Regions from separate parts of the Bacillus nitroreducens genome, predicted to be linked through region 2. Evidence: riboswitches for the same ligand, from Rfam matches in the RefSeq annotation. Region 2 holds a riboswitch; the other holds the start of a gene.
What was found. Region 2 has a riboswitch for cobalamin ahead of ACWPVE_RS16860 (DUF4430 domain-containing protein). Riboswitches for the same ligand answer to the same signal wherever they lie in the genome.
Positions count from the first base shown of each region.

Region 1: linked by a shared signal. The riboswitch ahead of ACWPVE_RS02825 (ribonucleoside-diphosphate reductase subunit alpha) and the one ahead of ACWPVE_RS16860 (DUF4430 domain-containing protein) in region 2 are both predicted to bind cobalamin.

Region 1 covers NZ_CAXHYI020000001.1:574,533-582,182, forward strand. Annotated here, with positions in the region: gene ACWPVE_RS02810 (MFS transporter) at 1-312, shown strand, start outside; gene ACWPVE_RS02815 (flavodoxin domain-containing protein) at 329-784, opposite strand; gene ACWPVE_RS02820 (ribonucleotide-diphosphate reductase subunit beta) at 787-1,833, opposite strand; gene ACWPVE_RS02825 (ribonucleoside-diphosphate reductase subunit alpha) at 1,847-4,084, opposite strand; cobalamin riboswitch at 4,574-4,865, opposite strand; gene ACWPVE_RS02830 (GNAT family N-acetyltransferase) at 4,962-5,468, opposite strand; gene ACWPVE_RS02835 (5'-nucleotidase C-terminal domain-containing protein) at 6,112-7,650, opposite strand, start outside.
Region 2 covers NZ_CAXHYI020000003.1:2,670,870-2,678,519, reverse strand. Annotated here, with positions in the region: gene ACWPVE_RS16880 (peptidoglycan DD-metalloendopeptidase family protein) at 1-401, opposite strand, end outside; gene ACWPVE_RS16875 (hypothetical protein) at 622-1,848, opposite strand; gene sigX (RNA polymerase sigma factor SigX) at 1,823-2,371, opposite strand; gene ACWPVE_RS16865 (ECF transporter S component) at 2,481-2,984, opposite strand; gene ACWPVE_RS16860 (DUF4430 domain-containing protein) at 2,988-3,407, opposite strand; cobalamin riboswitch at 3,758-3,975, opposite strand; gene ACWPVE_RS16855 (ATP-binding protein) at 4,069-5,853, opposite strand; gene ACWPVE_RS16850 (response regulator transcription factor) at 5,850-6,566, opposite strand; gene ccsB (c-type cytochrome biogenesis protein CcsB) at 6,841-7,650, opposite strand, start outside.

The DNA.
Region 1 (7,650 bases), on a different contig from region 2:
TTAATCGGTCTTTGTCTAGTAGCATTTAGTTTAATGATTCTTCTATTTGCACGAACACCTATGGTGATTGCCATCATTACCATTCCATTTATTGCAGCTATTTCCCTTCTATACCCATCCCTCATTTCAGTTATTGGGAAGCTTGGTGAACATGCAAGAGGCTCTGCTATCTCCATCTATTCTTTTACGTTAATGGTTGGTGGGAGTTTAGGCGCACTGATAGCATCAGCTTTGAATTTTCCACTTCTACTCGGAAGCTTACTAGCTTTATTTGGACTTAATATTATGTTGAGTTACACATTAAAAATATGACAAAAAGGGAGATCACTCAAACGGTGATTCCCTTTTTGTCATTTACACGCTCCACCACAACTTCAACAAATCTATCTATACGAGGTTGATCCAACTTTTGTGGTGCCAATTCAATTTTCAACGTAGCAGCTAAATTTGAATGGACATACAACATATCCCGAAACTCATCAACCGCCCCACAAAAATGAGGATAAAATTGGTCGCCTGTTCCATATACCCCAGTGACAATCTCCTTATGGGATCCATTCTCAAATGCACGATAAAGTCCCTTCATTTCTTGAGGAATTTCCCCATTTCCCCACGTATAAGTTCCTAAAAAGAGTACATCGAAGGTTCCTATTTTATGGTATGGAAATTGTGAAATCTCAAAGATATCGCATTGACTTGTATACTTTATGACTGTATCACTTATGATTGTCGTCACTTCTCTTGTATTACCTGTAATCGATGTGTATACAATGCCTATCTTCATCCCTAAAGCTCATCAAACCCATTTGATTGGGACACTTTTGTATAGGTACGTGACTTTTGCTCAAAGAAGTCTGACTTCGTATCATTCATCATCTCGTCACTAAATACTTGAATCCACGGCATTGGGTTTTCTTTCTCCTCGTACAGATTTTGGAATCCAAGTTGACGTAATCGTTTGTTCGCCAAATACTCCACATAATCTTCAAATTCACCCAAATCAATCCCATCAATATCCTCTAAGATATAATGAGCCCACTCTTTTTCTAGCTCCACAGCTTGACCCATTGCTTTATAAACGTACTTTTTATTCTCATCTGTATTTAATTCTGGATTTTCAGATAAGAGAATTCGTACAAATTGCGCAATGAAATAGGCGTGTTGCATCTCGTCACGTTGAATATAGCTAATCATCGTACTTGTTTTAAGCATTTTCTGTTGACGAGCAAGATGATAGAAAAAAGCAAAACCAGCGTAAAAATAGATTCCTTCCAGATTAATCGAGTTGATTGCAAGCTTAAATAAGCTATTGGGAGTTGGATTTTCTCTGAATCCCTCGTATGCCTTAAGAATCAACTGGTTTCTTCTTTTAACAATCGGGTCATCCTTTGCTTGATTAAATCGTTCTATTTGTTCATGTAACGGAACTAGGGAACTTAAAATATATGAATACGATTCATTATGTACTGCCTCCTGCTGTGAAATCACGGCAAAAATGGCTTTAAAGCTTGAATCAGTGACATAATCCATCACCTGATTCATCGTTGGTGTTTGTAGGCTGTCCAGAGAAGCAAGCTGTGTATTAATTCTTAAAAATACATCCTGTTCAATAGGTGATAAATGATCCCACTGCTTGATATCATCTTGCATATTGATTTCTTGTGCTTTCCAAAAATTTGCTAACAATGTCTGATAGAGTGTATACATTTGCGGATACGCAATATCGTTCCAATTTAACAGTCCTGACGTTTCTCCATTAATGATTCCTGTAGACTTATTCGGAAAAGCTGGATTAAATAATTTTATTTTTGTTAATGGCTGGTTATATGTCATTTATTCGTCCTCCTTAACTATGGCATAATTCACATTCTTCAATTTCTGCTTGTGAAGTACTTCTAACATAATAGGTGGTCTTTAGCCCTTGCTTCCAAGCCTCCAAATGGAGCTGCAAGAGATCCTTTGCTTTAATATCGTGTCTTACGTACAAATTAAAGCTAATGCCCTGGTCGATATGACGCTGACGTGCAGCATTTTGTCGAATACTCCATATTTGATTCACTTCATGACGTGCTTTTCTGTAAAATGCATAGGTTTTAGAGTTAAGATCAGGCGCAGTTACCTTGAACTTAAAGTTCTTCTTTTCCTCCGCATACTCCGCTGCATAGATTGGATCGATACCATCAGTCGATCCACCTATTTTTGCAGTAGATGAGTTTGGTGCTACCGCCATTAACCACCCATTTCTCATACCGTTTTGTGCAACTTTTTGTTGTAGCGTCTTCCAACGTTGGGTAGTATATTTTCTTCGTGCAAAATAAACGCCTGTTTCCCATTCCGAACCTTCAAATTCTTGATATGCTCCTTTTTCTTTTGCAAGTTCCATCGATGACTGGATTGCATAATAGGCAATATCCTCATAAAGCTCATCTGCTAATTGAACAGCCTCTTCAGATTCCCAGTACACTCCTTTTAGAGCTAGAAGATGATGCCAGCCGAATGTCCCAAGGCCGACAGCACGAAATCTTTTGTTAGTGATTTCTGCTTGTTTCACTGAAATTGTATTTAAATCTACAACATTATCTAGCATTCTAACTTGAATTCGGATCAAACGTTCAAGTACATTTTCTCGTACAGCTCTTGGTAGATTAATAGAAGAAAGATTACAAACCACAAAATCACCTGGTTTTCGAACAATCACTATATTTCCTTTATCATCAATATATTCCTTAGAGATTCCCGTTACAGACATGTTTTGTGCAATTTCTGTGCATAAATTACTGCAAAAGATTGCTGTCCTTCCTTTTCCTAGAAGGTGTTTGTTCGGATTTTGACGGTTGACTTCATCACGATAGAACATATATGGTGTTCCTGTTTCTAGCTGAGCGATCATGATCCGTGCCATAATATCCATTGCTCGATAAGTTTTACGTGGTAACAGTGGATGATTGACAGCCTCAATGTATTTTTCAGTGAAATATTTTTCATCCTCTTCATCGTAAAAATCCTCAAGACCTAACGGATTACCATGTTCATCTTTCCATCCCATTACTTGCTTTACTTCATGTGGACAAAACGTGTGCCACTCCCCAATACTTCTTCCATTTTCATCACATTCTTGGAGCTTTTGCATAAAAAGATCTGGAACAGATACCCCTGTAAAAATATCATGGGCCTTGCGGCGTTCGTCTCCATTGTTTGTTTTCAAATCTAAAAAACCATTCATAATATCTTTGTGGAAAAGATCTAGATAAATCGCGATAGCCCCTTGCCGTTGCCCTAACTGATCAACACTTACTGCAGTATCATTGATAAGTCGAATCCAAGGAACGACACCTGACGAATTCCCCTTAAACTTTTTGATATCGGAACCTAGCGCACGAACCTTGCCGTAGTATACGCCAATTCCCCCACCATCTTTTGACAATCTAGCAATATCCCAATTATTTAAATAAATGCCATCAAGTGAGTCATCCACTGTATCAATAAAGCAAGAGGATAACTGACCAAAACTTTTACCTGCGTTTGAAAGAGTTGGAGTAGCTACCGTCATAAATAAATTACTTAATGCCCAGTATGCTTCTTTCACATAAGTCAGGCGTAGGTCCGTTTTTTCATGTTGCATGAGCGTCATCGCGATGATCATAAAACGCTCTTGAGGCAGTTCATAAATGTTGCGCTCATAATCTCTCGCAAGGTAGCGGTCTGCTAATAAAAATAATCCTATGTATGTAAATAAAAAATCTTTAGTTGGGTCAATAACCTTTCCTAGTTCTTCAATTTCATCTTTTGTATAGGAATCTAGTATGTTTGCCGAATATATGCCTTTATTTGTTAATTCCTGTAGTAACTCAAAAAAGTCACCATATTTTTGTGTACGATTATAGTCCCTGCTCTGTGCTGCTTTCTCATAAAGCTCATTTAAATAAAGATGTGCTGCTAAATAGGTCCAGTTCGGTTGGTCCATAGCAATATTGTTTAAAGCATAAAAAAGGGCTTGCTGATTTGGACCATTCGATAGATTCATACCCCTTATTTTTTCTTTCATTTCTGTTGTATCAATCTGATAGTTTTTCTCAGCATACATTAGTGATTGGAGTACTACTTCTAATTCTCCTTGAGTTGAGATAGTCAATTTTTTTCTCTCCCTTAACTTTTTTCAATACAAAACCAAATACGCAAGCGCCTTGAAAGTGAAACATCGACTAACTACTACCACACCCTATGGCAAACATCGATGTCAATACATCCACGAAAATGCATTCCATTTTCTTCGTGAGATGCTCCTCTCTGAGCCTTCCTTGTCCTGTGTAAGTCCGACTAGCATAAGACGATACGGCTAAAGGCGTGTTTTTTGACCTTCTTGACGGATTTGATATACAACAGAGGGGCTGGTGCGCTTGCTGTATACGTAGATAACTATTTTAAAATTATCTACAAGGTTGAAATCGATAACTTCTTAAACAACAAAAAATCCGCCCAATGAATTGAGCGGATGAAACGATAACATCAAGAGAGCACAAAGATAGAACCCTACCTGTCGCCACCGTTTCATCTTCTCAATCCCCGAAGAAGTGAAACATCTAAAGAAAAGACAGGTCTCCTGACTTATGCTTCATTCTACTTTGAACCCTTCCCATATAAGCACCTTAAAGAGGTATCAAAAATTCTGGTGAAAATGACACATCGACAGGACGTCGCGTTCTTGTTGACGTGGTCCTTTCCATCCTCTTTTTTTGAACTCTAATCTAAGTAATCTTATACAGTGGTCTGTTCATTTCGTCAGCATTTACAGTTGCGGGGGCAGTTCTGGTATTTCACCAGATTCCCTTTTAAGCCTAATCGGCATCTATTTCTCAAGGCAAAACACAATATGTAGTTTCGAAAACAATAAATATATCAATATATGCTATTAATTAAATAATAAGCGACTGCTGTTCTTTTTGCAAGACATATTTTGACAATTATTTCTCGAGAAATAATTTCATATGATCTTCGTCCCGATATCGTCCATTGTATTTGATTGCTCCTTTATCCGTAGCGAACTTTTTAAAGCCTATTTTTTTATATAGTTCCTTCGCATCTGTATTATCAGAATCTACAGTTAAATACAATTGTTCTAATTCTGGATAACTTTCTGCCAATTTTACTGCCTCTTTTAGCAACGCTTTAGCAATTCCCTTACCTCTATGTTGATCATCAACATACATCGCTACAATATTAGCTCTATGTCTTATTTTTCGGCGTGTTTCTCTTACTAATGTAACCATTCCAACTAATTGATCTCCCTCAAAGGCACCAAAAGTTATAATCTCTTTGGATTGTAAACTAACCTTGTATTCTTCTATTGCATTTTCCGTATTTATTGCTTCTTCAAAGGTGACTAAAAACCCATTGGGGTCGGTTGTTAATGCTTTTAATCGTAATTTCCAATACTTCTCTGCATCCTCTGGCTTTAGTTTTCTAATCATCTTAACTCTCCTTTCTAACACCGCCCTTTCTATTTTCAGAACATTATAATGGAATATCAGGAAAAAAGATACAAAAATGTAACCTTCTTCAGGAAACAGAAATCACATTGTAAGCGCTTTCGATTTTTATGTTGACAATGAAAGGGCAAGCAACTCACCATATTTACTTTTTGATGGGAATGCAAGAGTTGCGTTTGATTTTTATACACATACTCTTGGTGGAGAAATTACAGAAATTTAGACATTAGGTGAAACTGAGTATCCAACTCCGCCTGAGGCTGATTATCGAATCATTCATGCAAAATTAAAGAAAGAAGAACTATTTCTCATGGTTTCGGATACATTCCCTGGTCAAGAAGTAACTGTCGGAAATCACATTTCTCTTACACTAGAATGTGAAAGCGAAGAAGAAATTCAAGACATCTACAGCAAATTAAGTCAGAAAGGGGCCATAGATAAGGGCTTCAAGACATTTTCTGGGGCTCAAAATATGCTAAGGTAAAGGATCAATTAGGTCTAATTTGAGATTTAAATTATGAGAATCAGTAAAATCATTCCCATTCATTTATGTTAAATACTCCCTATAAACAAAGCCATAGAACCCTAGTTCTATGGCTTTTGAAGCTCAATACTTCTTACATTTTTATGCCATTTTCCTTCTTACAAAATAGACAAGACTAACTGCTACAAGGATTAGCATCATTCCTGCTACTAATAAGTTTCCTGTATTAGTTGCTGTAGTTGGAAGCTTTTTGCCTTCTTGTGAATTAGATTCATCAGAACCCTTCACTCCTGGTTCTTTATTACCTGAGTTATTTTTATCAGAGTCTTTCGTATCAGGTACTGGAGTCTCCTTAGAATCTTTAACTTCTAGCACTCCAAAAGTACTGAAATGGTCGGTTGTTGCTGTAATTTTACCATCTTTCCATTCGCCACCGACCAATTCCCATCTTTTACTTTCTGGATTCCAATAAAACACCTTAACATTATTCGGATCCTTCACTAATTTCGAATCCACGATGAATGTCATCGTGACTTTTTCGTTAAATTTGTGATACCCCTTGCCATCTGATTTGATTGTGAAATCATAAGCAATCAAGGCATCCTTGCGATTGTCCTTTTGTACTTTAATCTCCGTTTCACCATCAGGTAAGTTAGATGCTGGAATTTGAAGTTCAACAATACCATTCGAAATGACTAATGTTGCATTAGCTTCTTTCATTTTAGTAACCGCTTCGGATGTCAATGATACAAAAATTGTATTTTTCTCTGCTGGAACTTCTACTCTTACAGTTGCATTATCTTCTAATTCAATCAAATCATTAGCCGTTACTACATATTTGTTTCCTCTTTCAACCTCAGGAGTAACAACAATAATTTGAGGTTCCTCTTCACCTGGTGTCGGTTGTTCTTCGCCTGGAGTTGAGAATACATCGACGATTCTACCTTCAATTTCAGTTGGGATATTCTCACTTCCAATACTCATTAAATGATCACGGAAGTTTTCCCAATCAGAAAGTCCTAAGTCCGTTACTCTGCCTTCTTCGTAAGCTTTTGCAAATACGTCATAGCCATCTCCGCCTTTAGCTGTAAACGCATTTGTTGCAATGGTATATACTGTGTTATTATCAACTGCTACTAGATTTCCATTATCATCTTTAATATAAACATTAACTACACGCTCCCCTGCAGGTTTTGAAGAATCGAATTCTACCTTACCACCAGATACATGTAAGAATCCGCCATTTTCTGCTGGATATGAGCTTACAGATTTTTCAAAGGCTTCTTTCAATTCGGCACCCGTCACTTCCATCGTAGCTAATGTATTCCCAAATGGAAGAACTGTAATGACTTCGCCAACAGTAATTGGACCAGCATCAATTGCTGCACGGATCCCACCACCATTTTGTAATGCCATCACTACATTCTTACCAGTGAATTCTCTGGCTTTTGTAAGCATACCATCTGTTATGAGGTTACCAAGAATTGTTTCGTTTTTTCGTACGCTTGGTTTTGAATTGTCACCACTTGTTCGTGGATTTTCTAGTTCAATTGGTGTTGTTACACCAATTTCTGTTTTAGCCACTTCGTCTACTTTTGCTTTGAATGGTGCTAAGATAGTTACTGCTTCTGGATCATCTTCTTGATTACCGATTGAAACTAGTTTTCCTTCATGTTCAAC
Region 2 (7,650 bases):
GTCGATCTACCAGTACTTCCTATATAGCCTATCAATTGACCTTTTTCCACTTTTTCTCCTTCTTGAACAATCCGTTTACTAAGGTGTGCATAGACTGTTTCATATCCATTTGGATGTTCAATAAAGACAACATGTCCATACGATCCTTTGTAATTTGAATTTTTAACGATACCTTCTTCAACTGCATATATGTGATCTCCAAGTGGAGCAGCGATATCCAGCCCTTTATGATTCCCCTGCCGAGTTCCAAACGTATCAGTGATTCTCCCTACGACGGGCCATGCCCACTCCTCCGTTATATTTTCTGAACGTTCATGAGCATCGACATTTTGTCCTCCAATAAAGGATAATCCCAAACATGTCGCTAGTAATGCAACCATTGAAAATCGTTTAACTAACATTATGATCCTCCTCAAAAATTGAACAATTAATGCTGCTATCATTTTTTACTTGTCTTTCCATACCACCTGCTTGAGTCAACCGCACCCAGTGATATTTTTTCTGAATGCAATTTGAAACACCCTAACAGTATTTGAAAATCTTCATAAATTATGTAAACATTTTCCTAAAAAAGTATTTTTAACATAAAAAAAGAGACATCTAAGTGCCTCTTAAATCGATCTATAAAGGATTTGGAGCAAGTGGAACCGATACTGGTTCTCCAAATGGTACGTGCCCAATCTGATCTATATTTCCGTAAAAAGTAACGGTTTTAAAATTGAATTCTTTCGCTGTTAACAGCATCGCATCAAGCATTAGAATATAATCATCGGTATTCTCTAAAACCGCATTCTCACTAAAATGAACCTCTAACCGATCTTCGTCTGTCTTAACTTCTTTTATATCGGATATGATGGTTGGACGAAGAGAATAATCACCTTGCTCAGTTTCTGCATCCATGGCATCAAATGCTTGTTCGATTGTTTGATAGTTATCATAGGATAGGGCTAAAATTTTACGGTCTGATTCTTCATTTTGATAAGATAAATATGCCTTTTTTGTATCTTCTTCCACATCAATATGATTTTCTACAATACCCGTCTGTCCGATGATTACACCTTTTTGATTATGTTGATAAAGCTCAACATGTTGATAGCCTTGTAACATGTATCGGAATGAATTGATTGTTTGTCTAAATTGATCCGATTCAGCTGTCGCAAAGGACTCTGTTTGAATGGTGTTATTTACTTCAACCTTTACCGCTTTAGATTGGTTATTCGTTTCTATTTCTGAGAAATCCAAAAAGTAGGATTCTGGGACTTCATCAATTCCCCAACTTGGGTTTGCTCGAATAATGCCATTAACCGTTGAGAGGTGCTTTTGCCATTGCTCTACAAGGTTTCCCCCATCTGATTCTACAGCAATTGAAACGACAGCAGGAAACATGGCTCCACCTAAATATACACCGTATGTTAACAGGACTTCATTTTCTCCAATGGTGTTTACTACATAGTTTTGACTCGATTGATCTTCAAATGAAAACGTATTGTATTCTTCATTTCGCTCAGGATTTTGGCTTTTTTCTAGAATGCTTACCTCTTCTTCCACTGGTACTGTTTCTTTTGAATTTGAATCCATCGCTAAACGCGTATTTTCTTTTGCCATTTCGGCAGAATCATTACTGCTATTATTCATATTATTTAAGAATGAAGGGGCTAAGATGACTAATAGTAGCACAGCAGCTGCAGAGGCAATACTTGGTACAACCCAGAACCTCTTCTTTTTCTTATGCATATTAAGGGTTATATTTTGATAAATCTCGTGTGGATCTCGCCTATCTTTAATCTCAGGCATTTGTGTCAACAAATGCTCAATTTTTTCATCACTCCACTTTGATTTTTTCATCATCTACTCCCTCCTTTACAGCTAATTCTTCCATATACGACTTTAATACTTTAAGACCTCTATGTTGTGTCGTCTTAACTTTACTCTCCGTCCAACCAAGAGCTTGCGCTGTTTCAGCAATTGATAATGATTGAAGAAATCGTAAAATGAGCACCATCCTCTGATCAGTGGTACAACGGTCCAAACAGCGGTACATTGTTTGAATTTCCTCATTCTGCAGAGCGATTTCTTCTGGAAGTGGCGCATAATCCTTTACCTCTTGGCGACTCCAATCAAAGGTATCTAAAATACGTTGTTTCCAGCCTTTTTGTTTTCGAAATGAATCGATGGCAACATGTCTTGCGATTGAAAACAACCATGTTTTCTCACTACTTTTTCCTTCGAATCTATCATATGATTTTAAAACCCTTATATAAACTTCCTGAACGAGATCTTCAGCTAGTTCACGATTTTTTACCATATAAAATAAGAAGGAGAAGACATCGTGATGATACTTTTCATATAGTTCCTCAAACAAGGAATCCATAGCAAATCCTCCCGTTCATTTATTTGTCGTTTATACTCATAAAAAAGTTACACTCCCAATATAGTATGTTTTCATGAAAAAAGGAAGAATATTATGGTAATATTCTTCCTTACTTTGCGATTGTGACATTTTTCAAGAATAATAGTCTTAAGATTGGATAGAGGATAAGAAAAAACACGCCATTTCCAATTGCATGACTCAAATCAAATGGAAGACCAGCTAAATAATAAGCAATGAACTTACCAGACAATAAATAAAGAGGTAATGAGATGATGAATCCATATAGAAAACCACAAAACACCGCATAGATGGACAGCAAAATGGCTGGGATGCGATCGCGGTACTTCCGAATCAATCCACTAAGTACACCAATTATAGCCCATGCGATGATTTGCCCGAATGTCCATAAACCCATCCCCAAAACAAGGTTCGATAAAACTGCGCTTAAAACAGCTATAATCACACCATAAAGTGGCCCTAAAAACAAGCCTGTAATGATGATAATCACAGTTGTAGGCTGCACATTCGGAAGGAATGTAAATGTAATTCTCCCAACAACAGACAATGCGATTAACATCGAAAGCAGCGTAAGGTTTTTAACCGATACATTCATTAATTATTCCCACGAGTGTAAGTCAAATTCGATTTTGTCTTCAGGCTCCACTTTGTATTCATTTGCTCCAACCATTGCTTCTTCACCGTTTATGTAATAGAACCATGATGTTTTCTCTTCGTCACTTCCAGCTACCCCATTAATGCTGGCCACAAAAGCACCATCAAATTGTGTCTCGACTTCAAAATTTTCTTGCATAACATCCATTACAGTAACTTCTTTACCTGATTCAATTTCAATTTCTTTTTCTTCAATGATTTCTTCTCCGTTGTTTTTAGAAATTACTACTGTAACGATTTCAGCTTTTTCTTCTTGATTCGCACTCTCTGAAGCATCGTTATTGGAAGTATCGTTCGTTGTTCCTTCATTGCTACATCCAAATAATAATCCTAAAGATAGTAAAACAAATAATATTTTTTTCATTTCCCTAGCTCCCTCTGTGTTAGTTAATGGCAGTTTTCACAAAATCTGTTGTTTTTTTAACCTTTTGATTTACGTTGTGAGCGGAAGTTTTTCGCGGGTCCTACCTGGCCTCGAGTGCACGCTTTTCCCGCTAGTGTCACCGCCTTTACGCTTCAATCAATTGGTTCCACTTTATACGTTAAACACAACATTTTTTTGCAAAGAGCCTAATTATTACATCTATGTATAGTACTTTTTGCACCTACTACAAAAGATAAAAAAACCCACCCAATAGGGTGAGCTTTGTATACAATACGAAAAAACAATAAAGCCAAAAGCTTTAGTGTTAATTCCTACACCCCGAAGAATTAAAATTCGTTCGAAATTAGGCAGGTCTACTGACTATGGTTTCTTCCTACTTTGAGTCCTTCCCATATGATTAACAGCATTTGCCATTTATTCATACAGTGGTTCTTCTCATTTCGTCCACCTATACAGTTGCGGGGGCAGTTCTGGATTCACACCAGATTCCCTATTAAGTCTAAAGAGAAAAAAGCTTCTCTGACACCTATAATTCCGATTCATGATTTAATTTTTTATGACATTATTTATATTACTTGAAGTATTTCACTTTTACAACATGTTTCTTATGGAACAAGATTCTTCGCCACATTCAACCAAATTATTCACTTTTTCGAGGAATTATGAATGTAAATGTCGTTCCTTCGCCAAGTTTACTATGGACAGAGATGTTACCATTATGCGCAGCCACAATATTTTTTACGATAGCTAGTCCTAAGCCAGTACCTGACTTTCCTCTAGTTCTTGCTTTGTCTGCTTTATAAAAACGCTCAAATACAAATGGTAAATCCTCTTCTGGAATACCAGTACCAGTGTCTGTTATATCTACTTTAACAGATGTCTCCTGTCCAGTAACATGGACCTCAACTTTACCATTTTCATCCGTATGTCTGATTGCATTATCAATCAAATTAGTAAATACTTGTTCAATTCGGTCAGAATCTAAATAGATTTCCCCTATGTCTTCTTCCTTTGTAGCAGTTAAGGTAATTTGATTTTCCTTGGCCACCCCTTGGAATTTCCGAATCACACGTTCTACTAGTGAGTCGAAATCGACTGTTTCTTTATTCAACGTAATATTCCCTGATTGCATTCTCGCCAAGTCTAACAATTCATTGACGAGTCGCCCCATCCGTAAAGATTCGTCATAGATCACTTTAGTAAGCTCTTTACGCTCTTCTTCTGAGCTTGCAATATCATCCATTATTGCTTCACTATACCCTTGAAGCATTGCAATTGGGGTACGGAGTTCGTGTGAAACATTGGCAATAAAGTCCTCACGAAGTTTATCCAGACGCCTTTCTTCAGTCATATCACGAAGGACAGCAACGGCACCTCTGATATATGTTTGATTATATAGCGGACTCATTAAGATAACCCACGTTCTTCCTTGTAGGCTAATCTCAATAAATTGCTCTTTTTCAAACGAAACAGAGCGCTGAAATAAATCTCTTACCTCAGGTGGAAGTTCTTCTCCAACATCCTGATACATACCTTGTTGATAATACCAAGCTTGCAAAAATCGCTCAGCAGGTGGATTTGTTACCAATATCGTTCCATCTCGGTTTAAAGTGATAACTCCGTCCGCCATACTATTTAAAATACTCGCAAGCTGTTCTTTCTCTTGATTTAGGGCATTTATATTATATTTTAATTGCCTTCCCATTTGATTTAATGCCATTCCTAAGGCACCTATTTCATCATGTGTTAAAATGGGAACCTTCGTGTCGAATTTTCCTCTTGCTACCTCAAAAGCCGCTTCCCTCATTTTGCGTAATGGAGCTGTAATACGGGTGAGTAGGAAAAAGGCAAAGACTGTAGTTAAAACAATCCCAATTCCTGCAGCTAAGACAATAAATTTGGTTGTATGTTGTGTTGTGCTTTTAACAACATCTAATGATTGATAAAGAAATACCGCACCTTCTTGATCATCTTCAATATGAAGGGGTGACCCCACCACAAAAAGCTCTTGAGATTGTTGATTTAAATTAAACTTTTCAGGCAAATCTATTCGTTTACTTTCGTTTTGATCCTTAGTTATAACACGTTTTAGATCAGGATCTTCAGTTATAAGAGTAACTGGTATATTCGCCACTAATTCTCTATCTGGGGACACCCACATTGTGTCTTCATCAGCAACTATTATGACCTTTGTTTCGTCATTCACAAGCTCCCATGCTAGAGACCTTGCAAATTCTTTATCCTCATGCTGCTCCATAATAACAGCAATATTTGCTGCTAGTTGCGTTAAATTTCGTTCAGCTTCTTGAATATGGTAATTCTCAAAATACTCCATAAAAAGAATCGTTAATACAAATAAAACAAAGGAAAACAATAAAAGAATGGTTGCCCAAAGTTTTCCTACAACACTCCGCCAAAATTTCATTCCTGGCCGACCTCAAATTTGTAACCAACACCCCAAACAGTAACAATCATTTTTGCTGCATCTTGAGAGACTTTATTTAATTTTTCACGTAACCGTTTAACGTGTGTATCAACCGTACGTAAATCTCCGAAGAATTCATAATGCCATACGTCTTTTAACAACTGCTCACGATCAAATACCTTGTCAGGTGATTTTGCAAGGAAACATAATAATTCATATTCCTTTGGTGTTAAGTTCACTTCTTTTCCATCTGCAACGACACGGTGCGCATCATTATCAATTGTTAAATGTGGAAAAACAATAATATCCTTAGCGGTGGTTTCAGTTTGAAGGTACGTGGTTAGGGATGCTCTTCTTAATAAAGCTTTTACACGAAGAACAACTTCCCTTGGACTGAATGGTTTTACGATATAGTCATCTGTTCCAACTTCAAATCCTTGTACGCGGTTCACTTCTTCACCTTTTGCAGTAAGCATGATAATTGGGGTTGATTTTTTCTCGCGTAATTCTCGGCATACTTCTATTCCATCTTTTCCTGGCATCATAAGATCTAATAGGATCAGATCGTACTCATTTTTAAATGCCTTATCAAGAGCATCGTTCCCATTGTCTGCTTCTTCAATCACATAATTTTCACGTTCTAAATACATTTTAAGTAAACGACGAATTCTTTCCTCGTCGTCAACGACTAATATTTTAGCTTCTTTTTCCATAATTCGTATTCCTCCAATTTCTTTTTCGAAAGAATATTTTTCTATATATCTATCGTACATAAATTCTTCATAATTTGCTATAACATATATCACACTTAGTATTCCCATTAATGATAAAAGTCAAAATTCCGACACAAATATAGTATTACAAAGATTAAAAAAGCCTTCATCACTTGATGAAGGCTTTAATTTGTCTACCATGAATACTATTTTTGCTGAATGGCTAGATTCTAGTCACTTCAGAAGGAAAATACTTCTTCTAGTAGCTCTCCCTTTATGCATATGAGTGTAATCCTGCAATTACTAGGTTTACAAATATTGTATTAAACATAATGATAAAGAATCCTACGACTGCTAACCATGCAGATTTTTTACCATGCCACCCTTTTGAAAGTCTGAGGTGAAGAAATGCTGCATAGAAGAGCCAGGTGATAAGGGCCCAGACTTCTTTTGGATCCCAACCCCAGAAACGAGTCCAGGCAATTTGTGCCCAAATCATCGCAAAAATCAAAGCACCTAACGTAAAGACTGGGAAACCAATTGCTACCGAACGATACCCAATTTCATCGGTAAGGTCTAAATTTAGCCTTTTTGTTAATGGCTGCAATGCTGCACCGATACGTTTACGTAAAATTAAACGCAATAGTCCATATAAAATAGTTCCTACAATAATGGACCAAAGGACTGTATTTACTTTTCTTGCGCTTAGAATTGCTGGCAATTCTATGCCACTAGAAAACTTACCGTCTGTCAATAATTCTCCTTCATTTGGTACGACTAAAGCAGGTAAAGTAAAGACCATTTCAGCCTCAACACCCTCTTTATCTACCCATGAGAATGCCGATTCATATTTCATCGCTCCAAATGTCGATGATATGACAACAAATCCCACGACAACTACTAATACATACATAACAAATTCTAACCAAATTGTTTCCTTGCTTCTCACAGATTGATCGACAGCCTTTAATAGATACAGAATCCCCGCTACGAAGCTAATGGCAAGAATTGCCTGCCCTAATGCTGCTGTAATAACATGTATGTGGAGCCAGTCACTTTGTAACGCCGGGATTAATGGCGAGAT